DNA from 3 places in the Vagococcus sp. AM17-17 genome. Region 2 is predicted to be linked to each of the others. Evidence: predicted binding sites of a transcription regulator. Region 2 holds the regulator's gene; each other region holds the start of a gene.
What was found. The regulator CtsR, encoded in region 2, represses protease genes until heat stress. The targets are predictions, from matches to a motif close to TTGGTCAAAAAAGGTCAAANA.
Positions count from the first base shown of each region.

Region 1: a site for CtsR is predicted at 4,121-4,141, ahead of clpP (ATP-dependent Clp endopeptidase proteolytic subunit ClpP). Genes of this name have one in related genera too.
Region 3: a site for CtsR is predicted at 1,977-1,997, ahead of clpB (ATP-dependent chaperone ClpB). Genes of this name have one in related genera too.

Region 1 is NZ_QRJY01000001.1:456,614-462,127, reverse strand. Features, by position in the region: gene DW196_RS02205 (ABC transporter ATP-binding protein) at 1-407, shown strand, start outside; gene DW196_RS02200 (response regulator transcription factor) at 632-1,321, shown strand; gene DW196_RS02195 (HAMP domain-containing histidine kinase) at 1,381-2,862, shown strand; gene DW196_RS02190 (thioredoxin domain-containing protein) at 2,924-3,436, opposite strand; gene clpP (ATP-dependent Clp endopeptidase proteolytic subunit ClpP) at 3,449-4,042, opposite strand; tRNA gene DW196_RS02180 (tRNA-Arg) at 4,222-4,293, opposite strand; gene rpoN (RNA polymerase factor sigma-54) at 4,356-5,514, shown strand, end outside.
Region 2 is NZ_QRJY01000019.1:13-5,526, reverse strand. Features, by position in the region: gene DW196_RS10500 (U32 family peptidase) at 1-863, opposite strand, end outside; gene DW196_RS10495 (peptidase U32 family protein) at 876-1,796, opposite strand; gene DW196_RS10490 (ATP-dependent Clp protease ATP-binding subunit) at 1,910-4,366, opposite strand; gene DW196_RS10485 (CtsR family transcriptional regulator) at 4,363-4,842, opposite strand.
Region 3 is NZ_QRJY01000001.1:268,263-273,776, reverse strand. Features, by position in the region: gene DW196_RS01355 (Nif3-like dinuclear metal center hexameric protein) at 1-590, shown strand, start outside; gene pepT (peptidase T) at 604-1,839, shown strand; gene clpB (ATP-dependent chaperone ClpB) at 2,042-4,639, shown strand; gene DW196_RS01340 (DUF5052 family protein) at 4,703-5,305, shown strand.

The DNA of each region.
Region 1 (5,514 bases), on a different contig from region 2:
AAGTCATATTTGCTGCTAAACAAGCGAACATTCATGAATTCATTATATCACTTGAAGATGGTTACGATACCCTTGTTAGTGATGAAAATAGTGTCTTCAGTGTGGGACAGAAACAATTAATTAGTATTGCTCGTACAATTATCACGAATCCAGATTTATTAATATTAGATGAGGCGACAAGTAATGTTGATACCGTGACTGAAAGTCGGATTCAAAAAGCAATGGAAACTGTCATAAATGGTCGAACTAGTTTTGTCATTGCCCATAGGTTGAAGACAATACTAGATGCAGACTTTATTGTAGTATTGAATCAAGGTGAAATTATAGAAGTTGGTACGCATGATACTTTGATAAATAAAGATGGATTTTACGCGGAGTTGTATCATAATCAATTTGTCTTTGAATAGAAAACAAAAGAACAATCTGTTATAGGTTGTTCTTTTTAAAGAAAATCGTTCAATTAACATATCTTTTTAACTAAATAAAATAATGATAATAGGCATCTATCCTATAATATTATTGAGTTTATAAAAATTATGACATAATTATAATAGATTTTTAATCAAAATATCGTTATAATGAGTGAGACTATGAAGAAATATATAAGTATACGAGAAAGGCATGTGTGTTTATGTCAAATAGGATTTTGATAATTGAAGATGAAAAAAATTTAGCTCGCTTTGTGGAATTGGAGCTAAAGCATGAAAAATACGAAACAGAAGTTCATTATAATGGACGTACCGGTTTAGAAGCAGCGTTATCACAAGATTGGGATGCGATTTTATTAGATTTAATGTTACCTGAGTTAAATGGTTTAGAAGTCTGTCGTCGAATTCGTCAGGTGAAAAATACGCCTATTATTATGATGACAGCAAGAGATTCGGTCATTGACAGAGTATCTGGTTTAGATCATGGAGCAGATGACTACATTGTTAAACCGTTTGCTATAGAAGAGTTACTAGCACGATTGCGAGCGTTACTTCGCCGAATTGATATCGAAGGTGATAAAAATGTGACGAAACAAACGACATTATCTTATCGGAACTTAACAATTGAAAAAGAAAATAGGGTGGTTCGCCGAGGTGACGATATCATTGAACTAACTAAAAGAGAATACGAATTATTACTTATTTTAATGGAAAATGTTAATGTCGTACTTTCTAGAGATGTGTTATTAAATAAAGTATGGGGCTATGAAATTGAAGTAGAAACAAATGTTGTAGATGTCTACATTCGTTATTTAAGAAATAAAATTGATGTTCCAGGTGAAGATAGTTATATCCAAACTGTTCGTGGAACTGGGTATGTAATGAGATCGTGATAAATAAGCTTAAAAGAAAATTTAATTGGCCCACTAAATTTTCTTGGAAATCAATTACGTTGAAATGGACCATTCTAACATCATTAGTGATATCAATTTTATTTGCTGTGTTTGCAGTTATTTCTTATCAAATTAGTTCACGATTAATGATTCAGCAAGAAGAGCTGACCTTTAATCGAACAATATCTGAGGTAACTAGCCGATTATCTAGAGGAACAGAGCCATTAAGTTTTAATAGCTCTGTTTTTTATCTAAAAGAATCAACTGAAGAATATGTCGGTGAGGGGTATTATGGTGCTAATACGTTAGAATCAACTATGATGAATTTAAATAGTTTCATTTCAGAACTCTCACGACCAGAAATGGATTTAAAAGTTTACAATGCAGATGGTGATTTAGTATTTGAAACAAAAAATCGCTATGTACCATTCGATAAAAAAGCTCAATCTGAAACGACAATCAAAACTTATGAATATGTTACAGGTTTGGTTTTATTAAAGCCAGTTTATTCTAATCAAACAGGTAAACTGATGGGTTATGCGCAAGGTTTTTATGATTTAGGATTTTACTACAAATATCGCAAAGAATTACTTAAAAATCTCGTAATTATCGGTATTTGCGGCTTATTAGTTAGTGTGATGATGAGCTTTTTATTATCAAGCTATTTTACAAGCCCTCTTAGAAAAATGGTAAGAACGCTAAATAATATTGAAACGGCACATAAGACCGGTCTTCGAATGCCAGTACCAAAATCACATGATGAAATTTATGATTTAGCTAAAGCCTTTAATGATATGATTGAACGCATGGAGCGATTTATTACGCAACAACAGCAGTTTGTTGAAGATGTCTCACATGAATTAAGAACACCAGTAGCAGTCATAGAAGGACATTTGAATTTACTAAACAGATGGGGAAAAGATGATCCTGAAGTGCTGGAAGAGTCGTTGAGTGCCTCACTACAAGAAATCACTCGTATGAAAAGTTTGGTACAAGAGATGCTCGATTTATCAAGAGCTGAGCAATCTGAGTTTCATTATAAAAATGAAACGTGTTTAGCAAAAGAAACAATCCAAACAACGGTAAATAATTTTCAAATGCTTTATCCTGAATTTGTTTTTAATCTAGATGACGATGATTTAGATAATTCGGTTGAAATTAAAATGTATCGTAATCACTTTGAACAAATACTGATTATTTTATTAGATAATGCGGTGAAATATTCGAGAGATAGAAAAGAAGTGATTATCTCTGCATCAAAATCTTATCAAAATATTGACTTAATGATTCAAGATTTTGGAGAGGGGATTTCTGAAGAGGAAATTGAAAAAGTGTTTAATCGTTTTTACCGAGTGGATAAAGCAAGAGCAAGACACACAGGTGGTAATGGTTTAGGACTATCTATTGCTCAACAGCTTATAGAAAATTATAATGGAACAATTAACGTAAAGAGTCATGTGGGGTTAGGTACGGCATTTTATTTATCTATTCCATATGTAGTCAAACAAAAAAATCCACAAATACCAACTGTTACAGAATAAAAAAGTATCTATCAAGGTCTGCTACTAAAAGCGAGATTAAGATAGATACTTTTTATTTTCATTATCGTAATAAAGAAAGAAAATCGTCATTGGATATTTTTTGATCAAAATCAAACCCATCAACAATTAAAGTTGGAACAAAGTGCACATTGGCGTTTACAGCTTCTTCCATAACGTCTTGTAACATTTTATCATTATGTTGCTTAGTTAAGCCGAGAGTTGTCTCAGCAAACGCTCGTACTTCTTCTGGTGAACCAAGAATTCCCCATTGACTTTGAGTATTGTAGATATCAGTGATGATTTTAATTGCCTGGTCATTATTGGGCACATACTCATGCATCACATTACCTAATGATAAACTAGCAGAATCTTTATTAAAAAGTTTAATCACGTAATGTAGATTATCGTTTTTCACTTCTTTTGAGAGTAAATCTAATTTTTCATCCCACCATTGTTTACAAAATGGGCAACGTAGATTAACAAATTCAAACAACAAATTTGGTGCATCAGCTTTACCAATTTTGATTCCAACAGAGCTAGTTACTTTTGTTGTGTCGATTTTTGTTGTCCCCATTGACTTATCTCCTTATTTTAAGGCAGCACTGTTAACCATTACTTCATCAATCAAGCCGTATTCTTTTGCTTCTTCAGCTGACATGAAGTTATCACGGTCAGTATCTCTTTCGATGATTTGAAGTGGTTGTCCAGTGTTCTCCGATAAGATTTTATTTAATCTTTCTCTTGTATTAAGGATGTGACGAGCTGCAATTTCGATTTCTGTCGCTTGACCTTGAGCTCCTCCAAGAGGTTGATGAATCATGATTTCTGCGTTTGGTAATGCAAATCGTTTACCTTTTGTTCCAGACGATAATAGAAAACTTCCCATTGAGGCTGCCATACCTAAAACAATGGTTTGTATATCAGATTTGACAAAGTTCATTGTGTCATAAATGGCAAGACCTGCTGAAACACTTCCACCTGGCGAGTTGATGTAAAGATAAATATCTTTTTCTGGATCTTGAGCATCTAAAAATAATAACTGTGCAATGACACTATTTGCAACGTTATCATCAATAGGACCGCTTAACATAATAATACGATCTTTTAGTAAACGAGAATAGATGTCATAAGCACGTTCACCTCTAGCAGATTGTTCGATAACTGTTGGTATTAAATTCATATAAATTCCTCCTAATAGTAACGCTACTAGACATATTTTAACATACTCTTTTTAATCTACCTAGAATTTAGCGTAAAAATGGTCAATAAAGGTCAAAAAAATAAAAAGTAAAGAAAAAGGACATTTGTCCCCGAAATAATATGCTAAACTATGATATACTTTTCTTAAAAAGAAAGTAACACGCCCTAAGGGAATCGAACCCCCGTCTCAAGAACCGGAATCTTGCGTGATATCCACTACACTAAGGGCGCATCTACTTTTATTAGTTTACCAAAAATATCTTAAATAGCAAGATGAAAAGGAGGAAAGGTTAATGAAGTTTACTCAGAATTTTAGACAAGCTCAAGCTCAAGTTCAAACTCAAAAATTAGCTATGACCCAACAACTTCAACAATCAATTAAGATGTTACAGTTTGGTACTGATGACCTCCTGTCTTTTTTAAATGATAAAATGTTAGAAAATCCGCTAATTGATGTATCCGTTTCCGATATGGATACTCAGTATTTAGAAAGCAGTCACTATAATAAGTTGCAAGATAATGACACAACAGATTGGATAAATCAAATACCAGAAAATGAGCAATCGCTATTTCATTATTTGATTGAGCAAATTCATCTTAATTATCGAGATACGCCACTTAGGAAAATTAGTTTATTTTTAATTGAGTTCATAGATACGAATGGTTATTTGACAATTTCTATAGAAGAAGCGATGGCTATAAATCGTGTCAGTTATATTGAAGTATTAGATGCATTGACTTTAATACAAATGCTAGAACCAGCCGGAGTTGGTGCACGGAACTTGCAAGAGTGTTTAATGTTGCAAACAGAGCGAGATGATGAAGCACCTAATCAAGCTTACCTTGTATTAGAAGAATATTTTGATGATTTAGCAAATAGAAAATGGCAACGAATTGAAAAAAAATTAGGTCTCTCATTAAAAGAAATACAAGAAATATTTGATTATATTCAAAAGTTACATCCCAATCCCGCAGCAATATTTAGTAGTGATGAGGACAGTTTAATTTATCCGGATTTAGTTGTAAAAGTGGATAAAGAAACGGATACTATTACTATTTCATCTACTAAAGCAGGGAAGCCAGAAGTCAACTTTCAATCAAACTACTTTGAACGAATGTCGCGTCAAGGAGACAAAGAAGTTGAAAAGTATTTAAATGAAAAAAAAGCAGAATATGAATGGCTAAAAAAATCTCTTGAACAACGTGGGGATACTATTTTAAGAGTCGGGAAAGAAATTGTTAAAAGACAATCCAACTTTTTTCTAAAAGATAGTCACCCGCTTACACCCATGAAGCTAAAAGAGATCGCAAACGACCTATCACTTCATGAGTCAACTATCAGTCGAGCTGTAAATGGAAAATACTTAACGACAGAATATGGTGTGTTTGAATTAAGAAGTTTCTTTACTACAGGATTAGAACGAAAGAATTCTTCTGACGTGATCGCAACTA
Region 2 (5,514 bases):
TTACACACATAATTTTCCGGATCAGCCATGTAGCTATCAACTGCTTTTTTATAGACATTAGATACCGTTGATACATAATGAATCGACTTCATGCGTCCTTCAATTTTTAGACTATCGACACCGTTTTTTACTAAATCAGGAATGTGTTCGATCATTGACATATCCACCGCACTCATTGAAAACGGCTCACTCACTTCTCCAGTGTCTGTTAATGAACGTCTTTCTTCACCAAATGGCATATCAAACAAATCATATTTCCAACGACATGATTGTGAACACCCACCACGGTTAGCATCTCTGTGACTCATATGATTTGATAAGGTACAACGACCTGAATAGGAAATACACATCGCACCATGAATAAAGGCTTCAATTTCAATATCCGTATTCTCACGAATTTTCGCTACCTCGTCCATTGAGACCTCACGACCTAACACCACTCGTTCTAGTCCTTCATTTTTCCAAAACTCTAATGTTTCAAAATTTGTCGCAGAAGATTGTGTCGACAAATGAACCGGTAAACCTGGTGCTTCAGTAATGCATACTTCAATTAATGCTGGGTCAGAGACGATTACCGCACTAATGCCAATATCTCGCAATTTTCTAAAAAACTCACCAGCTCCTTTGGCATCTCCTTCATGCGTCACCATGTTAGCCGCCACATAAACTTTTGCTCCTCGCTCTTTAGCAAATGCGACACCTTCTTCCATTTCTTCATAAGAAAAGTTCCCAGCACGACTTCTTAGGCCATAAGCATTTCCACCAATATACACAGCATCTGCCCCGTAATGTATCGCAATTTTCAATTTTTCAAGTGTACCAGCTGGAGCCAGTACTTCTGGTCGTTTCAATGTATTTGTCATCTTTACTCTCTCCTATTTTATTTCCTCAGGATCTAAATAATAAAAGCCAGTATCCAAACTTCTTCCTTTTGGATGATGTTCCATAATCGTTTTTTGTAGCGATTTTGCCAAATCCTGTGTCCAAGTGTCTCCAATCAACGCTTTTTTAGCTGTAATAAAACTTGAAACAATACTCACAAAATCTTCCCCAGGAGTATACATACCATCTAATTTCCAATGTCTTAAACCAGCATCATATAATTCTTTTAATTCAAACATTAAGTCTACATCATTTGTGGCATAAATGTGTGTCCCATGCTTATCCTCGAAAATAGAATAATGCGTTTCTTCATCTTTAGGTTCAGATATAAACAACCCATCTTCTTTAGAAACATTGTCTTGTTGCTTCGTAAAATTAAAATAATTTGTAAGCAGTGGGCGTTTTGAGTGATGGATACACGTCGCACCATACACTAAAACTTCAGTAAAGACTTGCGAATCTTTGGCAATTTGTTGCAACTCCTCAAACGGAATTTCTCTAGCTAAAATTGCACCAGTTGCCCCACGTTTGGCCCAAAAGTTTACTTGCCTTGAACTAGTCACCATTGTTTCAGCATTATATACATAAGGTAGTTTATATCCATCTCGTTGTAAGACATAAATCACACCAGGATCGCCTACAATAATATCATCTACTCCAATTGATTCTAAAAAACCCAAATATTCAGGAATAAGCTCCATTTTATCTGGATGCATAATCGCACTCACCGCAACACGAGCTTTTTTTCCTTTACTATGAGCTAATTGAACCAATTCAGTCATTTCTTCTCTTGTGAAATAATGCGGTAAACGTAACCCAAATTCTTCTTCTCCAAAACAAATTACATCAATATCCAATTCGACCAGTTGACGTGCCTGTTCTAATGAGTCCACTGTCGTACTTATCTCTATCATTCTAGACACTCCTATCCTTTATAAACACTTTTTATCCTAACATATTGCATAGATAAACCGCAAACTTTCACAAGGTAAAAGCGCTAGTTATTTAACTAACTAACGCTTGTTTGTTACACTTTTTCTACCTTTTTTACTTTTGTATTAATTTTCCCTTTTGATGCACCAAGAGTCACTATATCTCCTGTTTGAAGTTCACCTGACAAGAGTAATTCACTTAGTCTATCTTCGACTTCTTTTTGCAAAGCACGACGAATTGGACGAGCTCCGTATTCCGGATCAAACCCTTCACTACTGATAACATCAATAGCTGCTGAAGTTAATTTTAATGTAATATCTTGTTCTTTTAATCTCTCAACAACATCTTTAGACATGATTTTCACGATATCATGTAATTGTTGTTTATTTAATGAGTGGAATACGACCACTTCATCTACACGATTTAAAAATTCCGGTCTAAATGATTTTTTCAATTCTTCTAATATACGAGATTTCATCGCTTTATAATCTTTGGTTTCATCTGCTACACCAAATCCAACAGTCTTTTCATCTCGTAAAGAAGTAGCGCCGATATTTGATGTCATGATAATAATTGTATTTTTAAAATCTACTTTACGACCTTTGGCATCAGTTAAATGCCCATCATCTAGTACTTGCAACAACACATTAAACACATCAGGATGGGCTTTTTCTACCTCATCAAGTAATACAACAGAATATGGTTTTTGACGAATTAGCTCAGTCAATTGTCCTCCTTCATCATAACCAACATATCCTGGAGGGGAGCCGACTAAACGACTTGTACTATGTTTTTCCATAAATTCAGACATATCCACTCGAATCAAGGCATCTACTGAACCAAACATCACTTCAGCAATTGTTTTAGCTAGTTCTGTTTTCCCAACACCTGTTGGCCCTAAAAACATAAATGACCCAATTGGACGATTAGGACTCTTCAATCCACTTCGCGCACGTCGAATAGCACGTGAAACAGATTCTACAGCCTCTTCTTGGCCGACAACACGTTCATGCATGACCTTTTCCAAATCAAGTAATCGTTCACTCTCTTTTTTTTCTAACTGTGTTAAAGGAATACCAGTCCATTGAGAAATGACAGATTCAATATCTTCTTCGGTCACTTTTTGTGTATAACCAGTTGATTCTTTTTCTTGTTTTTCAACTAATTTTGCTAATTTTTTTAAGGCTTTCTTTTCTATCTCTCGAATTTCAACCACTTCGGCAAAATTTTGTGAGATAATCGCTTCTTCTTTTTCCTTATAGATATCAGCTAATACCTGTTGTTGTTTCACTATTGGAGACGGTTTTTCCGCTTGATTCAAGCGTACTTTGGCAGCTGCCTCATCTATCAAATCAATAGCTTTATCAGGAAGCTGACGATCATTAATGTAACGAATAGATAATTTTGCAGCTGCCTCAATAGCTTCTTGTGTAATCGCTACTTGATGATGTTCTTCATATTGTGCTTTTAACCCTGATAAAATTTCAATTGTTTCTTCTTCATTTGGCTCATCCACTAAAACTTTAGCAAAACGTCTTTCTAATGCAGGATCTTTTTCAATATATTTTTGATATTCATCTAATGTTGTAGCCCCTATGGTTTGTAATTCACCACGAGCAAGAGCTGGTTTTAAAATATTAGACGCATCAATCGCACCTTCAGCTCCGCCAGCGCCAATCAACGTATGTAATTCATCAATAAACAAAATAACTTCGCCATCATAATAAATTTCATCCACTAATTTTTTCATTCGATCTTCAAATTCACCACGATATTTTGTTCCTGCAACTACTGCTCCCATATCAAGCATCATTACTCGTTTATTTCTCATATCTTTTGGAACATTTGCCGCAACAATGCGTTGTGCTAATCCTTCAGCAATTGCCGTTTTACCGACTCCAGGCTCGCCAACTAATACCGGGTTATTTTTTGTACGACGACTCAATATTTGGATTAGTCTTTCCACTTCGGTATCTCGACCAACTAACGGATCCAATCGTTTTTCTCTAGCACTTTGAGTTAAATCTCTAGCTAATGAATCTAGTGTTGGTGTTCCTTCATTTGTCGATGGTTTTCCCGTTTTACGAACTTTTCCGTTTTTATTGTTTTCCGTAATACCAATTCGTTTTAAAATATCTTTACGTAATTTAGGTAATTCTACTCCTAGATTCTTCAAAATTCTAGCAGATAACAATGTATCTTCTCTAATTAACGCTAGTAAAATATGTTCAGTTCCGATACTTGGTGCACCTAGTCGTTTTGCCTCCTCACCAGCAAAAGCTAACACATCCTTTGCTCTAGGTGAATATGGTAAAAGCTGACCTTTTTTGGTTTTATAGCTACCATATTGAACAACCTGCTCAATCTCTTCAAATATGATTTCTTCGTCTATGTTTAATTTTCTAATTGCTTTTCCGCCAACTCCTCTTGGCTCTTTAACTAATCCTAATAAGAAATCCTCTGTTCCCACAGCATCATGCTTAAAATATCTAGCACTTTCTTGTGCCAATTCAAGTACATCATTTGCACGTTTCGTAAATAATTCGCTCATCTAAGTTCCTCTCTTTCTTTATATGTGAGACGCTCTATAATAGCAATCATCATATTAGATCTTAACAGTCTTTCTTCAGAAGAACGGCTAATTCCATTTAATTTAAAGGCTGCTTGCAATAAATGCTTTTCATGTAACGTAATAATATCATTATCATGTAGTTCATTTAAAATAGCAAATGCCTCACTCTCTGTCAAACCATTACTAATCATTTCAGGTATTTCTTCACACAATTTAGTTTTATATTGAATTAACTTTACCTTAACAATTCGAATATAGCCACCACCGCCACGCTTACTTTCTACCCTGTATCCTTTTGGAATCGTGAATCTCGTATTTATCACATAATTAATTTGCGAAGGGACGCAATTAAACTGATTAGCAAGTTCCGCTCGTTTAATTTCTATAATATCTTCATTGGCCAACAATTCTTTTAGATGCTCTTCTATAATATCTGACATGTTTTTATTCTCCATTAGATTACCCCCTCTTACTACTCAATTGACTTATATTGACCTTTATTATACTAAAAATTTATCAATATTTATAATAATACGATTTATATAAATTCTCTCATTAGTCAATTGTAAAATTAAGCTAGACAACTAAAAAAATCATTTATGATACACTCTAATTGTCTTTCCAACTAAAGAAAACAAGGAGTTTAATCACAAATGCCCTATATACATCTGACTACAGACGAGCTAGTTTTGATAGAATCTTATTACCATCAAAATAAAAAAGGAACATACATTCCTCAATAGTCGAAACGAGAAAAACAGACTATTTATAATGTTTACAAAGCTTTTGACGAGGGGCTATCTGCACTAGATTACTATAAAAGATACAAAAACAATAAAAAGAATTGTGGCAGACGTCCTATTTCTTTATCTAATAATGAAACAGAATACATTAAAAAGAAGATTGTTCAAGGATGGACTCTAGATGTCATTATTGGTCGTGCTGAGTTTCCTGTTTCATGTTCTATCAGTACTATTTAAACAAGGTCTGTTTTAGTTGACCGTATTACCTATGAAAGGTAAAAGGAAAGCGAATAGTTATCAAACAAGTATTTAAAAGAACCATCCAACAACGTAATAAGGACTATGCAAATCTTAGAACTTTTAACTGAAAAAATATCTATGACG
Region 3 (5,514 bases), on a different contig from region 2:
GTTTCCGTCCACTTGAAAAGGCGCAACCGGCAATTGGTGGGAATAACGAGCTGACAAGTGTTGAAGAAGAAAAAATTGAAGTGATGTTTTTACCCCAAGAGTACCCAACAGTGCTGTCAATTATTAATGAGTATCACCCATATGAAGAACCGATGTTTGATATTTTCCCACTAGAAAATATATCGAAAACATATGGAATCGGTCGTATTGGTACTCTACCACAACCAATGCCTTTGCTTGATTTTGTTGAAAAAGTTAAACAGACATTTGATTTAAATGCTATTCGTTTAACGACTGATACAAAAGATAAACAAGTAAAAACAGTGGCTATTTGTGGTGGTAGTGGTGAGAAGTTTTATAAAGACGCCCTTAAAAAAGGGGCAGATGTTTATATTACCGGAGATGTGTATTACCATACAGCTCACGATATGATGGAAGAAGGGTTATCAGTGATTGACCCAGGACATTATATTGAGTCAGTATGTAAAAAATACTATGTTGATTTATTTAATCAATGGAAACAACAAAATGATTGGGATGTCACGTTCATCGAAAGTGACGTGAATACTAATCCATTTGAAATAATATAAGGGAGTGTCAATTATGTATACAAATTTAGTACCAAGATTTATCAAGTATGTTAAGACAGAAACAAGATCGGACGCAACAAGCAAGACAACACCATCAACACCAACTCAAATTGCATTTGCCAAAGAGTTGAAAAAAGAATTAGAAGAGATTGGTATGTCAGATGTATTCCATAACGAAGAAAACGGGTTTGTGATTGCGACATTACCAAGCAATACAGACAAAGACGTGCGTAGCATTGGATTTATTGCACATATGGACACAGCTGATTTTAATGCAGTTGGTGTGAACCCACAATTTGTAGAAAATTATGATGGTCAAAGTGATATTCCTTTAGATAAAGAAGGCAAATTTAAGTTAACCGTTAAAGATTTCCCTAACTTAGCTAACTACAAAGGTCAAACATTGATTACAACGGATGGTTCAACTCTTTTAGGAGCAGATGATAAATCAGGTATTGCTGAAATTATGACTGCGATGGAATATTTAGTGAATCATCCAGAAATTAAACATGGTAAAATCATGGTAGCGTTTGGTCCAGACGAAGAAATCGGTGTTGGAGCGGATAAATTTAATGTCGAAGAATTCCCAGTAGACTTTGCTTATACGATGGATGGTGGACCAGTTGGTGAATTACAATTTGAAACATTTAGTGCTGCTCAAGCAGAAATTTCAATTGAAGGTAAAAACGTTCACCCAGGTACAGCGAAAAATACCATGATTAATGCCTTGCAAGTAGCCATTGACTTACATAATAAATTACCACAAGATGAAGTTCCTGAAAAAACAGATGGATATGAAGGATTCTTCCATTTATTACAATTAGATGGTGTGCCTGATGAAGCAACGATGACTTACATTATTCGCGATCATGACCGTGAAAAATTTGAAGCACGTAAATCACTACTTGAATCCATCGTAAAAGAATTTAACGACAACTTTGGTCAAGAACGTGTGTCATTAAACTTATTTGACCAATACTACAACATGCGTGAAGTTATCGAAAAAGATATGAGTATCATTGATTTAGTAGACGAAGCAATGCGTAATTTAGACATTGAACCAAATAAAGCACCCGTACGCGGTGGAACAGACGGTTCTAAAATTTCTTACATGGGATTACCTACACCAAATATTTTTGCTGGTGGGGAAAACATGCATGGACGTTTTGAATATGTGGCAGTTGAAAGCATGGAAAAAGCGACTAGCTTAATCGTAGAAATTGTTAAACTTAATGAAGAAAAATCGTAAATAGTTTGAAGACTCGGTGATAATCGAGTCTTTTTTATGTCTTTCGATGAAAACTGTCGTTTTAAAGACCTAAAAAGTGTGGTTTTAATCACTTATATATATTAGAATAAACTTATCAGTTTGATGTCGAGTCTTTTTATTTGACCTATTTTGACCTATGATGTAAAATATATTTTGTAGTTAAGAATAAGGGGGTAATGATATGAATATAGAAAAAATGACTACGACATTGCAACAAGCAATCGCAGAAGCGCAACAAGTTGCAATCACTCGAAAAAATCAAGAGATTGATATTGTCCACTTATGGAAAATATTCTTACAACCCAATCATTTTGCTAGAAACTTATATGCCGGTATTGGTTTAGATGTTGATGCATTTGAAAGAGAAGTCGATAATGAATTAGATAAATTACCAACCGTTAGTGGAAATGTCCAATATGGACAAAACTTAAGTCAAAACTTGTTTCACTTATTGCAAGAAGCAGATAAAATTAGAGAATCATTTAATGACGACTATTTGTCAACTGAAGTAGTGGTTTTAGCCTTAATGAAACTTAAAAACTTTAGTTTAACCCGTTTCTTAATGGCACAAAAAGTGACCGAAGCTGAACTAACTGAACGTATTAAAGATTTGAGAGGAGGAGAACGTGTGACTAGTCAAAATCAAGAAGAACAATATGAAGCACTAGAAAAATACGGAACAAACCTTAATGAAGCAGTAAAATCTGGAAAACAAGATCCAATCATTGGACGTGACGAAGAAATTCGTGATGTGATTCGTATTTTATCACGTAAAACAAAAAATAATCCTGTTTTAATCGGTGAACCTGGTGTTGGTAAAACAGCCATCATCGAAGGATTGGCACAACGTATCGTGAAAAAAGACGTTCCTGAAAACTTAAAAAATAAAACCATCATCTCATTAGATATGGGATCATTGATTGCTGGGGCGAAATTCAGAGGTGAATTTGAAGAGCGTCTAAAAGCAGTCTTAAAAGAAGTCAAAAATAGCGATGGCGAGATTATTTTGTTCATCGATGAAATTCATACAATAGTAGGTGCGGGTAAAACAGAAGGTAGTATGGATGCCGGAAACTTACTTAAACCAATGCTTGCTCGTGGTGAGTTGCATTGTATTGGGGCAACAACACTTGATGAATACCGTGAATACATGGAAACAGATAAAGCCTTAGAAAGACGTTTCCAAAAAGTATTAGTTAAAGAACCAACTGTAGAAGACACTATTAGTATTCTACGTGGGTTGAAAGAACGTTTTGAAATTCATCATGGGGTAAACATTCATGATAATGCGTTAGTCGCTGCAAGTACGTTGTCTAACCGCTACATCACTGATCGTTACTTACCTGATAAAGCGATTGACTTAGTCGATGAAGCGTGTGCGACTATTCGTGTGGAAATGAATTCAATGCCAACTGAATTAGACCAAGTAACCAGACGTTTAATGCAATTAGAAATTGAAGAAGCGGCTCTTAAAAAAGAAGATGACGACGCAAGTAAAAAACGTTTAGACATTCTTCAAGGTGAGTTGGCTGAATTAAGAGAAGAAGCCAATACACTAAAAATGCAATGGGAAACTGAAAAAGAAGAATTAAATAAAATAAATGAAAAACGTTCTGAGTTAGATCAAGCCAGAACACAACTTGAAAATGCAGAAAGCAACTATGATTTAGAAGAAGCTGCTGTATTACGTCATGGAACAATTCCAAAACTTGAAAAAGAGTTAAAAGAATTAGAAGAAAAAGAAAAACATGACGGCCGTATGGTACAAGAAGTGGTAACTGAAAAAGAAATCGCAGTTGTTGTGGGTCGCTTAACTGGTATTCCAGTGAAACGACTTGAAGAAGGCGAAAGAGAAAAAATCTTACGCTTAAACGAAACACTCCATAAACGTGTGATTGGTCAAGATGAGGCAGTCGATGCAGTATCTGATGCGGTGATTCGGTCTCGTGCCGGATTGCAAGACCCTAATCGTCCACTTGGTTCATTCTTATTCTTAGGACCTACCGGTGTGGGTAAAACAGAGTTAGCGAAATCATTAGCTGAAAACTTGTTTGACTCTGAAGACCATATGGTGCGTTTGGATATGAGTGAATACATGGAAAAACATAGCGTGTCTCGTTTAGTCGGAGCTCCTCCTGGCTATGTTGGTTACGAAGAAGGTGGCCAATTAACAGAGGCAGTAAGAAGAAGTCCCTACACCATTGTTTTACTTGATGAAATTGAAAAAGCTCATCTAGATGTGTTTAACATTTTACTTCAAGTGTTAGATGATGGCCGTTTGACTGACTCTAAAGGTCGTGTCGTTGACTTTAAAAACACTGTGTTAATCATGACAAGTAATATTGGGTCTCAACTATTGCTTGATGGCGTAGATGAAGAGGGGAACGTATCTGAGAGTGCTAAAGAAGGGGTTCTTGACATGTTACGTGGTCACTTCAAACCAGAATTCCTAAACCGTATTGATGATACTATCTTGTTTAGTCCGCTTACTCTAGACAATGTGAAAGATATCATCGTGAAAATGACTGAAAGCTTAACAAGACGTTTAGCTCATCAAGATATCAAATTAACAATCTCTGAGGATGCGAAAACTTGGATTGCTGAACAAGCATACGATCCAATTTACGGTGCTCGTCCAATCAAACGTTTCTTAACGAAAGAAGTGGAAACACCTCTTGCTAAAGAAATTGTGGCTGGAAAAATCGGTCCTAAAACAGACGTCATGATTGAAGTAGTAGATGGTAAATTATCATTTACTGCATTACAAACCGAAGAGTAGTATAATAAAAAGCAAAGATGTTACATCATCTTTGCTTTTTTTTAGTAAGGAGAGGAGCTAATCATGAAACATAAAAAACAATTATTAGTAGTGGGATTATTAAGTATAACAGTGATTATGTTATCAGGTTGCCAAGATATTATGAATTCTTTTAAGCAGTTTGAACAAAGTTTTAAAGGCTTAGAGATGACTGTTAGAACGTATGATGAACAAAGCCAAGTGATGGATAAAGTTCAAGGAAAATCTGTCAAAATTGAACGGGATAATACCTTCGATACAGATGAAGACAGTAAAGACTCTAGTGTCATTCAAATTACTGTCGGTAAAAATGAAATGCATCATGTTGGCTCATCAATGATTATTGAGGAAAAAGGACTAACCAACGTTTTTGATGAATATGCTGACAAAGTAGATATCAACAATACTAAAAGAAGTGTGCCAATGATTAACTCAATGGTGAATGATTTTAGTAATTCGTTTAAAGGAAAAGACAAAGTGATTTTGATAAGAAGTCAAAATGGAACCCCGCTAGCAACTTATGCTGGAAATAAAGTATCAATGTATTCAACGGATGTGCCAAAAAGTACGGGGATTTTAATTGATGGAAAATATTTGTTTATTTACCGATGTGATTACACGATTTATGATAAAGCATTAGTTGATTAATCTTTAATATTGAAAAGAAGCGATTATTATGGCTTCTTTTTTTAGTTAATCTGATAGGTTTCATTGTATGTATAAAGCAATCATATTGATTTTTTATGTTATTTTCCAATTATATTACTCTTTTAAAGTAATGATGAGTGAAATAATAGGATTGAGAGCGTTTTTAAATGATAGGATTTTAGTAAAATAATGTCATTTGAGTTAAAAAA